DNA from 3 places in the Planococcus sp. SE5232 genome. Region 1 is predicted to be linked to each of the others. Evidence: riboswitches for the same ligand, from Rfam matches in the RefSeq annotation. Region 1 holds a riboswitch; each other region holds the start of a gene.
What was found. A riboswitch is a leader RNA that binds a small molecule or an ion and turns the genes downstream of it on or off. The one in region 1 is predicted to bind lysine.
Positions count from the first base shown of each region.

Region 2: linked by a shared signal. The riboswitch ahead of dapA (4-hydroxy-tetrahydrodipicolinate synthase) and the one ahead of ACRC6Q_RS11040 (aspartate kinase) in region 1 are both predicted to bind lysine.
Region 3: linked by a shared signal. The riboswitch ahead of ACRC6Q_RS16875 (Na+/H+ antiporter NhaC family protein) and the one ahead of ACRC6Q_RS11040 (aspartate kinase) in region 1 are both predicted to bind lysine.

Region 1 is NZ_JBOGCP010000002.1:446,347-450,613, forward strand. It holds gene sdhA (succinate dehydrogenase flavoprotein subunit) at 1-109, opposite strand, end outside; gene ACRC6Q_RS11035 (succinate dehydrogenase cytochrome b558 subunit) at 155-769, opposite strand; gene ACRC6Q_RS11040 (aspartate kinase) at 1,180-2,406, opposite strand; lysine riboswitch at 2,530-2,704, opposite strand; gene uvrC (excinuclease ABC subunit UvrC) at 2,742-4,267, opposite strand, start outside.
Region 2 is NZ_JBOGCP010000001.1:436,835-441,101, reverse strand. It holds gene ACRC6Q_RS02070 (TraB/GumN family protein) at 1-722, opposite strand, end outside; gene ypfJ (KPN_02809 family neutral zinc metallopeptidase) at 855-1,700, opposite strand; gene ACRC6Q_RS02060 (SAM-dependent methyltransferase) at 1,760-2,371, opposite strand; lysine riboswitch at 2,477-2,655, shown strand; gene dapA (4-hydroxy-tetrahydrodipicolinate synthase) at 2,785-3,675, shown strand; gene ACRC6Q_RS02050 (STAS domain-containing protein) at 3,723-4,267, opposite strand, start outside.
Region 3 is NZ_JBOGCP010000005.1:194,506-198,772, reverse strand. It holds gene ACRC6Q_RS16875 (Na+/H+ antiporter NhaC family protein) at 50-1,624, opposite strand; lysine riboswitch at 1,732-1,913, opposite strand; gene ACRC6Q_RS16870 (bifunctional metallophosphatase/5'-nucleotidase) at 1,985-3,328, opposite strand; gene ACRC6Q_RS16865 (sulfite exporter TauE/SafE family protein) at 3,341-4,168, opposite strand; gene ACRC6Q_RS16860 (DUF72 domain-containing protein) at 4,168-4,267, opposite strand, start outside.

The DNA.
Region 1 (4,267 bases):
CGGGAACGATTGAAAATAAATCGACGGGAGAACCTGCCTCTGCAACTTTAATTGCTGCCATCAAGCCGGCAAGGCCACCACCGACGATAGAAATTTTGCCCTTCGCCATGTTAGTATTCACTCCTCTTTTAGTTCACCAATGATTGAAACATTCTTAAACGAATGCAAACAATGCTCTGATACCAATGATCGATAATACAATAAATACTAGAAGCGTGAAATAAGTTGCGTTTCGCTGTGATGCTTCGGACTGTGTAATTCCCCATGTAACAAGGAATGACCAAATTCCGTTCGAGAAATGGAAAACTGCTGCCAACACACCGACGATGTAGAAGGCCAACATGAATGGATTGCTTAAAATGTTTTCCATCATATTGAAATCAGCTTCTGCTGCTGCTCCGATCGCGACTTGGAATCTTGTTTCAAAGACGTGCCAAGCGATGAAGACTACCAGGAAGACCCCTGTATAACGTTGTGCGACAAACAAAATGTTGCGCATATAGCTATAATGCCCAGGATTGTTCTTCGAAGTAAACGCTATGTATAGACCGTAGAATGCGTGATACATGAGCGGTAAATAAATGACAAATATCTCCAGGAAAATAACGAATGGAAGATTTGCCATGAAGTGAGATGCATTATTGAATGCCTCTACCCCTTGTGTAGCAAAATGGTTGACGATTAAGTGCTGCGTTAAGAATAAACCGATAGGAATGATCCCCAACAATGAGTGCAGCCTGCGCATTAAAAATTCACGATTGTTATCCAAAATTTTACCCCCCTCAAAACATTGATTGGCAACTTTCAAAGCTAACGATATATTACGAAAGCACCTGAAGCCGCACACCATCATGATACATTAATATGACATATTTATTGTACTCTCCCCCTTTAGGAGCGTCAAGGCACCGAAACTCTTTTGAACAGATAGTTACTAAGTATTTTATTGATGAATTACGCCCTATCTGCAATAAAACAGCTTGGAATGTAACCGTTTTAATAGAATTCTGACAAAAAGCGATTCTCTAATTGAGAATCGCTTTTTGACCCTAATTCATCGTATTGTAGTGATAACAGCATTATTGCACTATTGCTATTGAGAATTTGAACAAATTGTGAATTTTATCACTTACTATTATTATTTGGCGGATGTTGCCTTTTTACTTGAAGAGCTGTGCATTAAGAAGACTGGACTTCAGACAGACCATAGGCATCATGTAAAGCATTCGCCGATTTTCTCATATCTGATTCCGGCACCACTACTGAAATTTTGATTTCGGAGGTGCTGACCATTTTCACTGGAATCTCCTGGCTTCTTAAAATATCGAACATCCGTGCAGCTACGCCCGGATTGGATACCATTCCCGATCCCACAATCGACACTTTCGACAAACCGACCTCGACGTTCAGCGACAGGAAGCCGATTTCATCTTTTGCGTCTGTGAGGACACGGCGCGTTTCTTCCAGGCTTTCCTGAGAGATGGAAAATGAAACCGATGGCGGAAATTCATCACTGATGCTTTGGACGATGATGTCCACATCAATCTGATTTTCAGCAAGTTTTGTAAATATATTGGCTAGGGAACCGTTGAATGGTTTTTTATAAGTGACGGTCACACGCGCGATTCCGGGTTCAAATGCAACACCTCTGACGATTAAGTTTTTCTCCACAGTGATCACCTCTTGTATGATTGTGCCAGGCTCATTTGAATAACTTGCTCTGACGGATAATGGTACATGATTGTTTTTTGCGAACTCGACGGCGCGTGGATGCAGGACCCCTGCCCCCAAATTGGCGAGCTCCAGCATTTCGTCATAGGAAATCTGTTCCAGCTTGCGTGCACCTGTGACAAACCGCGGATCCGATGTATAGACACCGTTGACATCTGTATAAATTTCGCATTTCTCCGCTTTTAAAGCTGCGGCCAGTGCAACAGCCGTCGTATCAGATCCACCTCGGCCGAGCGTGGTGATATTGCCGATTTTATCGACTCCTTGAAAACCGGCCACCACACAAAAATAGCCATTTTCCAATACACGTTCAAGACGCTCTGTATGGATTTGTTCAATGCGTGCATTGCGGGGCACGGATTCTGTTTCGATTCCCGCCTGCCAACCGGTAAAAGATAAGGCTTCATGACCCAGCTTTTTGAAGGCCATCGCCAAGAGCGAAATGGTGATCTGCTCACCAGTGGCCAGCAGCATGTCCATTTCCCGCTTTGGCGGTTCAGAAGAAATTTCCCCGGCCAGCCCGAGCAGCGTATCGGTCGTCTTGCCCATAGCCGAAACGACAATGACAACCCGTTTGCCTTTTTCTTTTTCACGGATGGCCCGTTCAGCCACTCCGATGATCTTTTCCGGAGTTGCGACAGACGTCCCTCCAAATTTCATGACGATTGTTTCCATTTCATCCACTCCCACATTTAGTATGTGGCCCTCACTATGACCGGCAGCAAAGCCGGCCACAAAAAAAGGCAGTTCACCGCAACCACGGCAAACTACCTCTTTCATCATGTACGAAAAACGTCCATGTGAGATAGCCCTCCAGAGATTGACTCTGACAGCTCTGCATTTCTTAAATGCAGAACCAGCATGCGCAACAGCAGTAACACGCACACTTCGGCGACCGCCCCTTTCACCATTCATCTCAGATTCTGCAAATCTCCGAATGCTTACTATTGACGTTCGCGCCTCTATCATCACTTTTCCAAGTGATTCAATTATTCTATTACGATAACACGTTAAGATTCGCTTGGCAATGTGTCTTCCCCAAAATGCTGACTGATGGACAACGCCAGAGCTTCCGGCATTCCGGCCTCTTTGATTTCTTCGACAGAGGCTTCTTTGAGTTTCTTGACAGATCCAAAATGCTTCAGCAGCTGTTGTTTGCGTTTCGGTCCGACTCCTTCAAGACCGTCGAGCGCCGACTGGATCGAATTCTTGCCGCGCAGCTGACGGTGGAAAGTGATGACAAAACGGTGGACCTCATCTTGAATCCGCTGCATCAGATAGAAAGCTTCACTGGTCCGCTTGAGCGGCACAACTTCAGCAGGTGACCCATACAGCAATTGGGAAGTTTGATGCTTTGCATCTTTCGCCAGTCCTGCAATCGGTATCGATAAACCGAGTTCGTCCTCCAGGATTTCGCGCGCCGACTCCATCTGGCCTTTTCCTCCATCGATGACGATCAGATCCGGCAAAGGCAGACCGTCTTTCAGGACTCGTGAATAGCGGCGGCGGATAACTTCGCGCATTGCTGCATAATCATCGGGCTTGGAAGCATTGCGTGTTTTGTATTTCCGGTAATCCTTTTTGGAAGGCTTGCCGTCGATGAACGTAATCATCGCAGATACCGCATCGGCTCCTTGAATGTGGGAGTTGTCGAATGCTTCGATGCGTAATGGCGTTTCGATGTTCATTGCTTCTCCCAGGTCTACGCAGGCACCGATTGTCCGTTCTTCCTGGCGCTCGAGCAGCTGGAATTTCTCTTTGATGGCAATTTCGGCATTTTTCTTAGCCAGCGCCACCAAATCTTTTTTCTTGCCGCGCTGGGGAACCAGTACCCGGACTCCAAGCCATTCTTTCAACATCTCCGGATCATCCGCTTCCGGCAACAGAATTTCACTCGGCTTGACATGGTTGGCCTTTTCATAAAATTGGCCCAGAAACGTCAAAAATTCTTCTTCTGGATCCCGATAGAGCGGAAACAGCGAAACGTCGCGTTCAATCAGTTTGCCTTGACGCACAAAAAAGACTTGTACGCACATCCAGCCCTTATCGACTGCATAGGCAAAGACGTCGCGATTGGTGAAATCGTTCATCGCCATCTTCTGTTTTTCCATCACGGTTTCAATCATGGAAATTTGGTCGCGGTATTCCTTGGCACGCTCAAATTCCAGGTTCTCTGAAGCTTCGGACATCTTCTCGACCAATTGCTGCTTCACTTCCCGGAATCCGCCGTTCAGGAATCTGGTGATGCCGTCGATCATTTCCTGATAGGTTTCCTTTTCGACAGGCTTGACGCAAGGAGCCAAACATTGCCCTAAATGATAGTACAAACAAACCCGATCCGGCATGGTATGGCATTTCCGCAATGGATACAGACGATCCAACAGCTTTTTCGTCTCCGCTGCCGCGTAAGCATTCGGGTAAGGGCCAAAGTATTTTCCTTTGTCTTTTTTCACCTGTCTGGTTGTAATCAGCTTCGGATGGCGCTCTCCCGTGATTTTCAAGTACGGATAGCTTTTGTCATCCTTCAGCATAATAT
Region 2 (4,267 bases), on a different contig from region 1:
TTCGGTGGAACTTTTGATAATTCCGCCAAATCATGTTCGTTGTGGACTTCCTTGATAATCCCCGGAATATGGGCAGCACCGAGGACTGCGACAACTTTTTTGCCCGGTGCTTCTTTGATTTTCTGTGCCAAGTACTGATCCCGTTCATCGATCAGCGGTTCTTTCAATTTAGGGAAGGACTGGGTGAAATCATCCATGACAGCATTCAACGTATCCTGGGACTTCATCTTTTCCAGATCCTCTTCCGAAATCGTCTCTTTGCTGAAAATGCTGAAGAAGACCGAAGTCAAGAGCTGTGCTTTCCCCATAAAGCCGATATTTCCCCAGATGCGTGAAAACGTGACCTGAATATTGCGGTCAGCCAGCACCAATTCCGCGCCTGTTTCTTTGGCTGACGCAATTCCTTGGATCATTTCCTGGCCAGGCTTGATGCCGAACTGATCTGCCAGCCGATTCTGAAACGAGGAAATCGCCAGGTTCATCAGCAAAAGACTGGCTTTCTTGTCTTTGATGACTTTAAAAATGTCCGTTTCTTTCCACTTACTGCCTTGTGTGACCGATTCATAGCGCTGTGCATCCAATTCGATGCACACTGAATCGGGCTGCTCAGCTTCAATGACCTCTTTCACCTGTTCCGCACTGAGCTTGGAAACGTGTGCCGTACCGATCAAGATCAATTCTTTATCGCCGTATTCTATGCGTGTAATATTATCTTGCGTCATGTTGTACTTCCTTTATAGAACTGAATTTCTTTTCAATTATAGATGAAAAGACTGTCTATTCTTTATAATGAATCACTACAGCGAAAATATCAATGCCGCACCCTTGGATTTCTGCCAAAAAGCGCTTCGGAATCACAAGTCAGTTGCATTGAAGGTATCGCCTTCTTTGAGATTTCCCGCCTGAAAGCCTTTATAGAACCAGCGCTGACGTTGCTCGGAACTGCCATGGGTAAAACTTTCCGGGACTACGTAGCCACGGGAGCGCTGTTGGATTGTGTCATCCCCTACCGCGCTTGCCGCTGTCAACGCTTCCTCCAGATCGCCTTCCTCTAAATAACCCATTCCCTGGGCGTGATGTGCCCAGACACCGGATAGATAATCCGCCTGCAGCTCCAGGCGAACCTGTATTTTATTGTATTCTTCTTCACTTAACTGGTTGCGGAGAGGCTGCACTTCTTCCATGACGCCAAGCAGATTTTGGACATGGTGCCCTACTTCATGCGCCACTACATAAGCCATGGCAAAATCACCGGGGGCCTGAAACTGATTCTGCAATTCATTGTAGAAGCTCAAATCGATGTATAGCTTGTAGTCGCCGGGACAATAGAACGGACCGACGGCGGCACCTGCCGTTCCGCAGGCTGACTCGACGCTTCCGGTATACAGAACAAGGGTCGGTTCAACGTACTCCATGCCTTCTTCTGCAAATACTTCTGTCCAAACCTCTTCGGTATCGGCCAAAACGACCGATACGAATTCAACCAACTCCTCTTCTTCCTGCGTCGCTACATACGGCTCGTTTGAAGTTGTTCCGGCCGATCCGCCTAATTGATCCAGGATAACGCCCGGGTCGCCGCCCAAAAACGCCACCAGCAGGACAATCAAGATGCCGCCGATGCCTCCTCCTGCAACCATGGCGCCGCCTTTCCCTCTTCGGTCTTCAACATTTCTGCTGGCTTTTCTGCCTTTCCATTCCATATAGGGTCCCCCGCTTCAAATTTGTTTTTAGTTAAAGCATACCCATTATCGCTTGTCTTCTAATCCATATGTGGCAGCCGGTATATTAAAAAACGTTCGCGTGGCTCTTTATGGAAACCGAGCAGCTGAATTTCCGCCACTAACTCAAAGGCCGTACTGTTTTCCAGGAAATCACTGTATTCCTGTGGAGGAAAAAACAAAAACAGTTCCACCATCCGCGGATTTGTTTCGACAGAGCGCAAAACCTTATTAATAAAACTGATGAATACCTGCACTGAGAATGGATTGAAGAAATAAAATTTATTGTCCCGCGCATCGATTGGATAATCCTGTGCCAGGCAATTATAGAAGGCAATGCTCTGCTCAGCGCTTTTATGTTTTTTTGCATAGTTCTTTTTGTTTTCCAAAGCTTCGGCGTAGAATTCCGGATTCATCTCAATGCCCGCACTTTCCACACCAAATAGATGATGGGCATAAAAATTCAGCCGCCCTTTTCCAGACCCAACATCCACCAGCCGGTCTCCAGAAGACAAGCTGTACTTATCGAACAGCCTGTCCAGAAGCTCATAAGGAGTTGGTTCATATCGGTTATGGTGCAGGGAATCCGTGAAACCCTGCTGATTTCCTGCAGTGGCAATATTCAGCCGGCGGTCATGTAGCTGTTCGTTCATCCGAACCCCTCCTTTTTCATAAGATTTTACGTTTTTCGTCTTGCAATTGACAAGAAAATTTGTTATAGTACAGCTAATTAAATATTTCTTGCTCCAGCTTTTATGGAGTAGGATAGAGGCGCAAAAACCATCAGTACGCAAAACGAGGATGATGAGATCCATTGACGTTTGCCGAAAGGGGGATTTGCCGAAGTGGCGGAAATCTCATTTTTCCGTGCGCTGGGTCTGCATTCAATAAATGCAGGACTGTCATATAGGAAACTATATGGAGGGCTATCTGATGCACAGGAACGAATGTTAAACATTGTTTCTACTGCAGCAACGGGACCCCCTCGTTGCTGCTTTTTTTGTTTATTCCTGACTGGCCCCTCACCTCTAAGTTTCGACAAAAATTAGAAAAGGGTGTGTTCATTATGAATTTCGGCCAAGTAATTACAGCAATGGTGACGCCGTTCGACCAACATGGAGAAATCGATTTTCCGGCAACACAAAAACTGATAGAGCATTTGATCGCAAACGGTTCAGACGGCCTTGTCGTCGCAGGAACAACAGGGGAATCCCCAACTTTATCGACAGAGGAAAAAGTGGAGTTATTTGAGTTTACCGTCAACACAGTCGCCGGACGGATTCCGGTAATTGCAGGAACCGGTTCCAACAATACACGAGCTTCCATCTCCTTGACGAAACAGGCTGAAGAAACAGGCGTTGATGGGATCATGCTGGTCACGCCTTATTATAACAAGCCTTCACAGGAAGGCATGTTCCAGCATTTCCAAGCGATCGCCCAGTCTACAAGCCTGCCGGTCATGCTGTACAACATCCCAGGGCGCAGTGTGGTCAATATGTCTCCAGAAACGATCATTCGCCTGTCCAAGATCGACAATATCGTTTCTGTCAAAGAAGCGAGTGGAGACTTGGACGCTGCTGCAGAGATCATCGAAAAAACACCGGCTACATTTTCTGTATACAGCGGCGACGACAGCCTGACCTTGCCGCTGCTGTCAATTGGCGGTACTGGCATCGTCTCAGTTTCCGCGCATATCATCGGCAACGATATGCAGGACATGATCACCAGCTTCAAAACAGGCGATGTGAGCACTGCTGCTGCTATCCACCGCAGACTGGTGCCGACGATGAAAGCATTGTTCGCTGCACCTAATCCATCTCCGGTCAAAGCGGCACTTAACATGAAGGGGGTGGATGTTGGCGGTGTACGCTTGCCGATGATTCCATTGACCGAAGAAGAAACTGTCACTTTACGCAAGTCATTGCCTGACCTGCATTCTGAAGCTGTAACTAACTGACTACTAAAAAAACGCTGGAGCCTAAAGGCTTCAGCGTTTTTTTAGGGTCAATTAATTTTCATCTGATGAAGCACGCGCTTCAAACTGCCGCCGATCTCCAAGTCCTTCAAATCGACTCCGATTTCCGTGAGTGTCCGGGCAATTTCCGGACGGATGCCGGTCAGAACCGAGCGTACCCCGACAAGCTTCAGCGATCGGATGATTTTGATGATCTGCTCGGCTACCATCGAATCCACTCTCACCACTCCCGAGAGGTCCACAATCAGCACTTTGATTTTCAGTTCATTTGCGGCAAGCAAAGTCTGTTCCAGTATATAGCGCGCCCGGTCAATTTCAATGCTTCCCACTAACGGTAAAATCGCGATCTGGTCACTGACAGGGACGACCGGTGCGGAAAGTTCGAGAAATTCTTTTCTTGCCAATTTCAATTTCCGCTGATAAGAGGCCGTGTAGGCTTGGGTATACGAATAAGCTGCATGATCCAGTAGAGAATGGAAAAATTCCATGACATTAAAAAGAAGCTGAAGTTCCATGTCTTTTCGAACCGCTTCCGTTTTAATGATTGTTCCGATATGTTTGCGGTAAAGTGATG
Region 3 (4,267 bases), on a different contig from region 1:
TGCGACGAAAGTAAAAAAGCAGAGAATTAGCTTCTCTGCCTTGTTTTCTTTATGCATTTTGTTGTTTTTCAATAATAGTTGTCCGTTGTGACCAGACGAGGAACAGCACTGCGAGTACCACTAAGACCACACCTAAAGAAATCAGCAAGGAACCCGTGAAACCTATGACTATATACCCTATGGAAGCAATCCCAGCAGCCGTTAAAGCATAAGGGATCTGTGTCAACACGTGATCCATATGATTGCTCCCGGCTCCAGTTGATGAAAGGATCGTCGTATCGGAAATCGGTGAACAATGATCTCCAAAGACAGCACCGGCTAGAACAGCTGATAATGCCGGCAACAGCAATGATGGTTCGGCTTCGATCATGATGGTTCCGGCAATCGGTAAAAGGATACCGAATGATCCCCATGATGTTCCTGTAGAGAACGCCATAACACCAGCTAAGACAAATAATAGCACAGGCAGAATGGCTGTAGGAACGTTACCTTCAGAAACCACACCAGCCAAATACGTACCCGTTTCGAGCGATCCGATCAAAGAAGTCAGCGACCAGGCAAATATCAAAATCAGCACCGCGCCCATCATTGATTTGATGCCTGCCCAAATGCCTTTGCCGATCCAACCGGCATTAGCTTTTTTATTGCTCTTGATTTGCATCGCATAAAGAATAATCGAAGTCAGTGCCCCTAATATCCCTCCGGCCAATAAAGAAGCAGGTACATCGGTATTTTCGAAAATCAGCCAGATATCGAACACTTGTCCGGCATTCTGATAGCCAGTCCAAACCATCGCACCTACAGTCCCGACAATCAACAACAGGATCGGAAGCAATAAGTCTCTCATATGACCATGATTATGCGACGGGAAATCTTCTTTCATTTCACCGGGGATCGTTTTTTCAGGATCAAAAAGCTGCCCTTTGGTAATTGCCAACACTTCGTGTTTCTTCATCTCTCCAAAATCGACATCACGTATGGCGACAAAGAAGACGATGGCCAATGAAGCGACAACATAGAAGTTCATCGGTGCCATCCAAAGAAAAGCTTCCAGCGCGGAATATTCCACGAAGGTCTGGCCGGCTAAGATGGTTGCAATGATGCCGATGATGGCAGCACCCCAGCTTGATACTGGAGAAACCACGCAGACCGGTGCAGCAGTCGAATCGATGAAGTATGCAAGTTTCGCACGTGATACTTTGTAACGGTCCGTAATCGGACGCGCTACTTGCCCGACTGCGAGTGCATTGAAATAGTCATCGATGAAGATGACCATGCCCAAAACCACTGTCAGAACTTTTGCTCCTCTGCGGGACTTAATGCGTGTCGAAGCCCATTCAGCAAAAGCATGGCTTCCTCCCGACAGGCTGACGAATGCTGTAATGATGCCCAGCAATAACAGAAAAAGAATGATAAAGACATTGTAGGCGTTAAAGCCTCCGTCCCAAAAAATGATCGCGAATGATGTGACAAGCTCCTGCAAGGCTGCAATTGGCGCAAACCATGTCAGAATCACCGCTGCTGCAACAATCCCCGTACCGAGCGACAACAATACGCGGCGAGTCAGCAACACCATTACGATGGCGATGATCGGCGGCAAAATCGAAAAAATCGTATTCTCCATGAATCTTCCTCCTTGTTTTTGATGGGTGAAAAATGAGAAAAAAAAGGCCGACCTCTCCAGTTGGATAAGTCAGCCTTCTACAATTCGTCTGTGCGGTAAACATCAAACAACCCTGTAGCTCTCCATTTTAGCTTGCGCTTAAATGACAGTGACATTCTTGTTCAGAATGACCCCAATCCATTTCCTTAGACCTCGGAAAATGAATTTCGGCAAAACTCCCTTTCAGATGCGTTCCACGCGGTCAAACTCGCGCATCCTACTGATCAGTTCTGCAGCCTCTACCCACCAATATATAGTTCTTTGTTAGCATAGCTCAAAATTAAAACAAAATCAAATGCGGATATACTCTGAACATTCTCTCTACTTCAAGGCTTTGCTATGAAAATACTGACTGAAGACATCCCTCAGAAACTCGGGCATGAAATACGTTTTCGCAGCTCTTTTCAAGCTTGGGAAGAAATAGCCGAACGTCAGCATGTCCAACGTGATCAAGCGATAAATTTGATCGTGCACCGCCACTTGTCCATTGATGTAAAATCGGTGGTCGATGATCTCCATATTCATATGAATCATTTTGCCGAATACTACACCCCGGAAACCCATTCCTTTCAATTCGAGCTGCGGCCATTCCGAATTCAGGGATTGCAGGTAAATCTCTTTCAATTCCGCTCCACTTAACTCGACAAGGCAGGGGTTGATAGGATGCGGCAGCATTTTGTGGAAATCGTAGCGTGTCAGGGCGCCTTCCGGCATGTCTTCCATAAAGATCCCTGCATTGAACAAAGCACAATCCGCTCCGGCAAACTCGATCAGCGCTTTTCCGAATAAAGCGCCAAGTTCGGAATCCTTAAACCACTCAGCTTTCAAAATTTTTGTACTTTGAAAAACCAGCTCATCCATCTGGTTTTTCCCTTGCTCTACCAAATAATCATCGAAGCCTTTTTCCACTTCACGCAATCCGGAAGTCTCAATCAGCTGCGCTGAGGATTTACCGAACTTCTCATCTACAGTAATCTGGCCAATATAAAAGCCGAATTTCCCTGCAGCCCCTAGCAGTGTATCTCCCAGCCATTTTCCTTCATGGAAAACGTGGTGCGTATGGGCTCCCAGGATGATGTTGATCTGTGGACAAAGCTCTGCCAACAATTCATCTTCTTTGATGCCAAGGTGCGAAAGACAGATAATCAGATCAGCCTGTCCTTCAATCTCTTTCACTGCCTGGATGATCGACTCTTTAGCGTCTGTTATCTGCCAGCCCAATTTGCGGTAGAATGGAGTAAACTCTGCAGTCGCCCCGACCAGTCCGATGCGTGTTCCATTCATCGTACGAATAATATGGGAAGGCTTTGCCCAATCCGGCCGGTTGCCTTGAAAATCGAATAGATTCGATACCACCACTTCAAAATCAGCCTGGACATACAAGTCGTTCAGTTCTTCTTTAGACAGCGTGATGCCTTCATTATTGCCGATCGTAACGGCATCATATTCCGCTTCGTTCAATAGCAGCACATTGCCTTTCCCAGATGTGCCTTCCGTATAAGGATGCGATCGGTCGACATGGTCTCCGATATCCAAAATCAGGCAGACGTCCCCTTCTTCTTCGTGCCACCTTTTCCGCTCAGCTAAAAAAGACTTGATGCGCGGCCAATTTGTAAAATGGCTATGCAGATCATTCGTATGGTAAATATGAATAGTTTCGCTCATGAAAACACCTCTTTAAGAACTGAATATTCCTTCGTAAATCGATCGCAATCCCAGTACCAGCAATACCAGGCGCAAAATCGTCACCAGCATTTCCGAATTGAGGCGTTTGTTTAATTTGGCCCCTATTTTTGCACCGATATACGCGCCGGGAACAACGGCAAGCGTATAGACCCACGGCACATGCCCCAGTGAAATATGCGTTGCAGAATTGACAATGGCTGATAAAAAGACCATAAACATGGAAGTGCCGATCGCCACGTGCGGCGGAAAGAGAAACAAGAGAATCATGGCAGGTACAATAATCGATCCGCCGCCGATCCCGAACAATCCTGAAGCGAATCCCACAAAAAAGGTCAGCAGCAAGGCAAACCAGATGGGATAACCGTAAATGAACTGTTCATTTTGTTTATCGGTGAATGTTGTCTTACGCCCATTGTCAACAAACCAGTGAACAGCCTTGAGGCGATCACGCATAAGCAAGAGCAGGGACAGCAATACTAAAAGAATACCAAAATACAGATTAAATGAAGGCAAATCCAGGTTTTTATTGACGAAAGCACCAATCACTGTGCCCGGTGCACTGCCTGCAAAGAAAATAAGTCCACTTTTATAATCGACCGTCCGGACTTTCATATAAGCTAATGTAGAAGAAAGGCCAGTAAAAATCATCATGATGACGGACAAGCCGACAATTTTCTGAGGTGAAAGCTCTGGAAAAAATGCAAAGCTGGTGCCCAGAAACAGTAAAGCCGGTACCAGTATAACGCCTCCACCAAGACCTATCAAAGCGCCAACGATGCCGGAAATCACTCCAACAAGCGCCATGATCAAAAAAACCATCAAAATCCTCCTTCAAATAGATCCATCTGCTTCGGCGAAAGCCCATCAAACGAAAGTTCATTCATTTTCTGGAACTCTTTGGCATCGCCTGCTGCATGC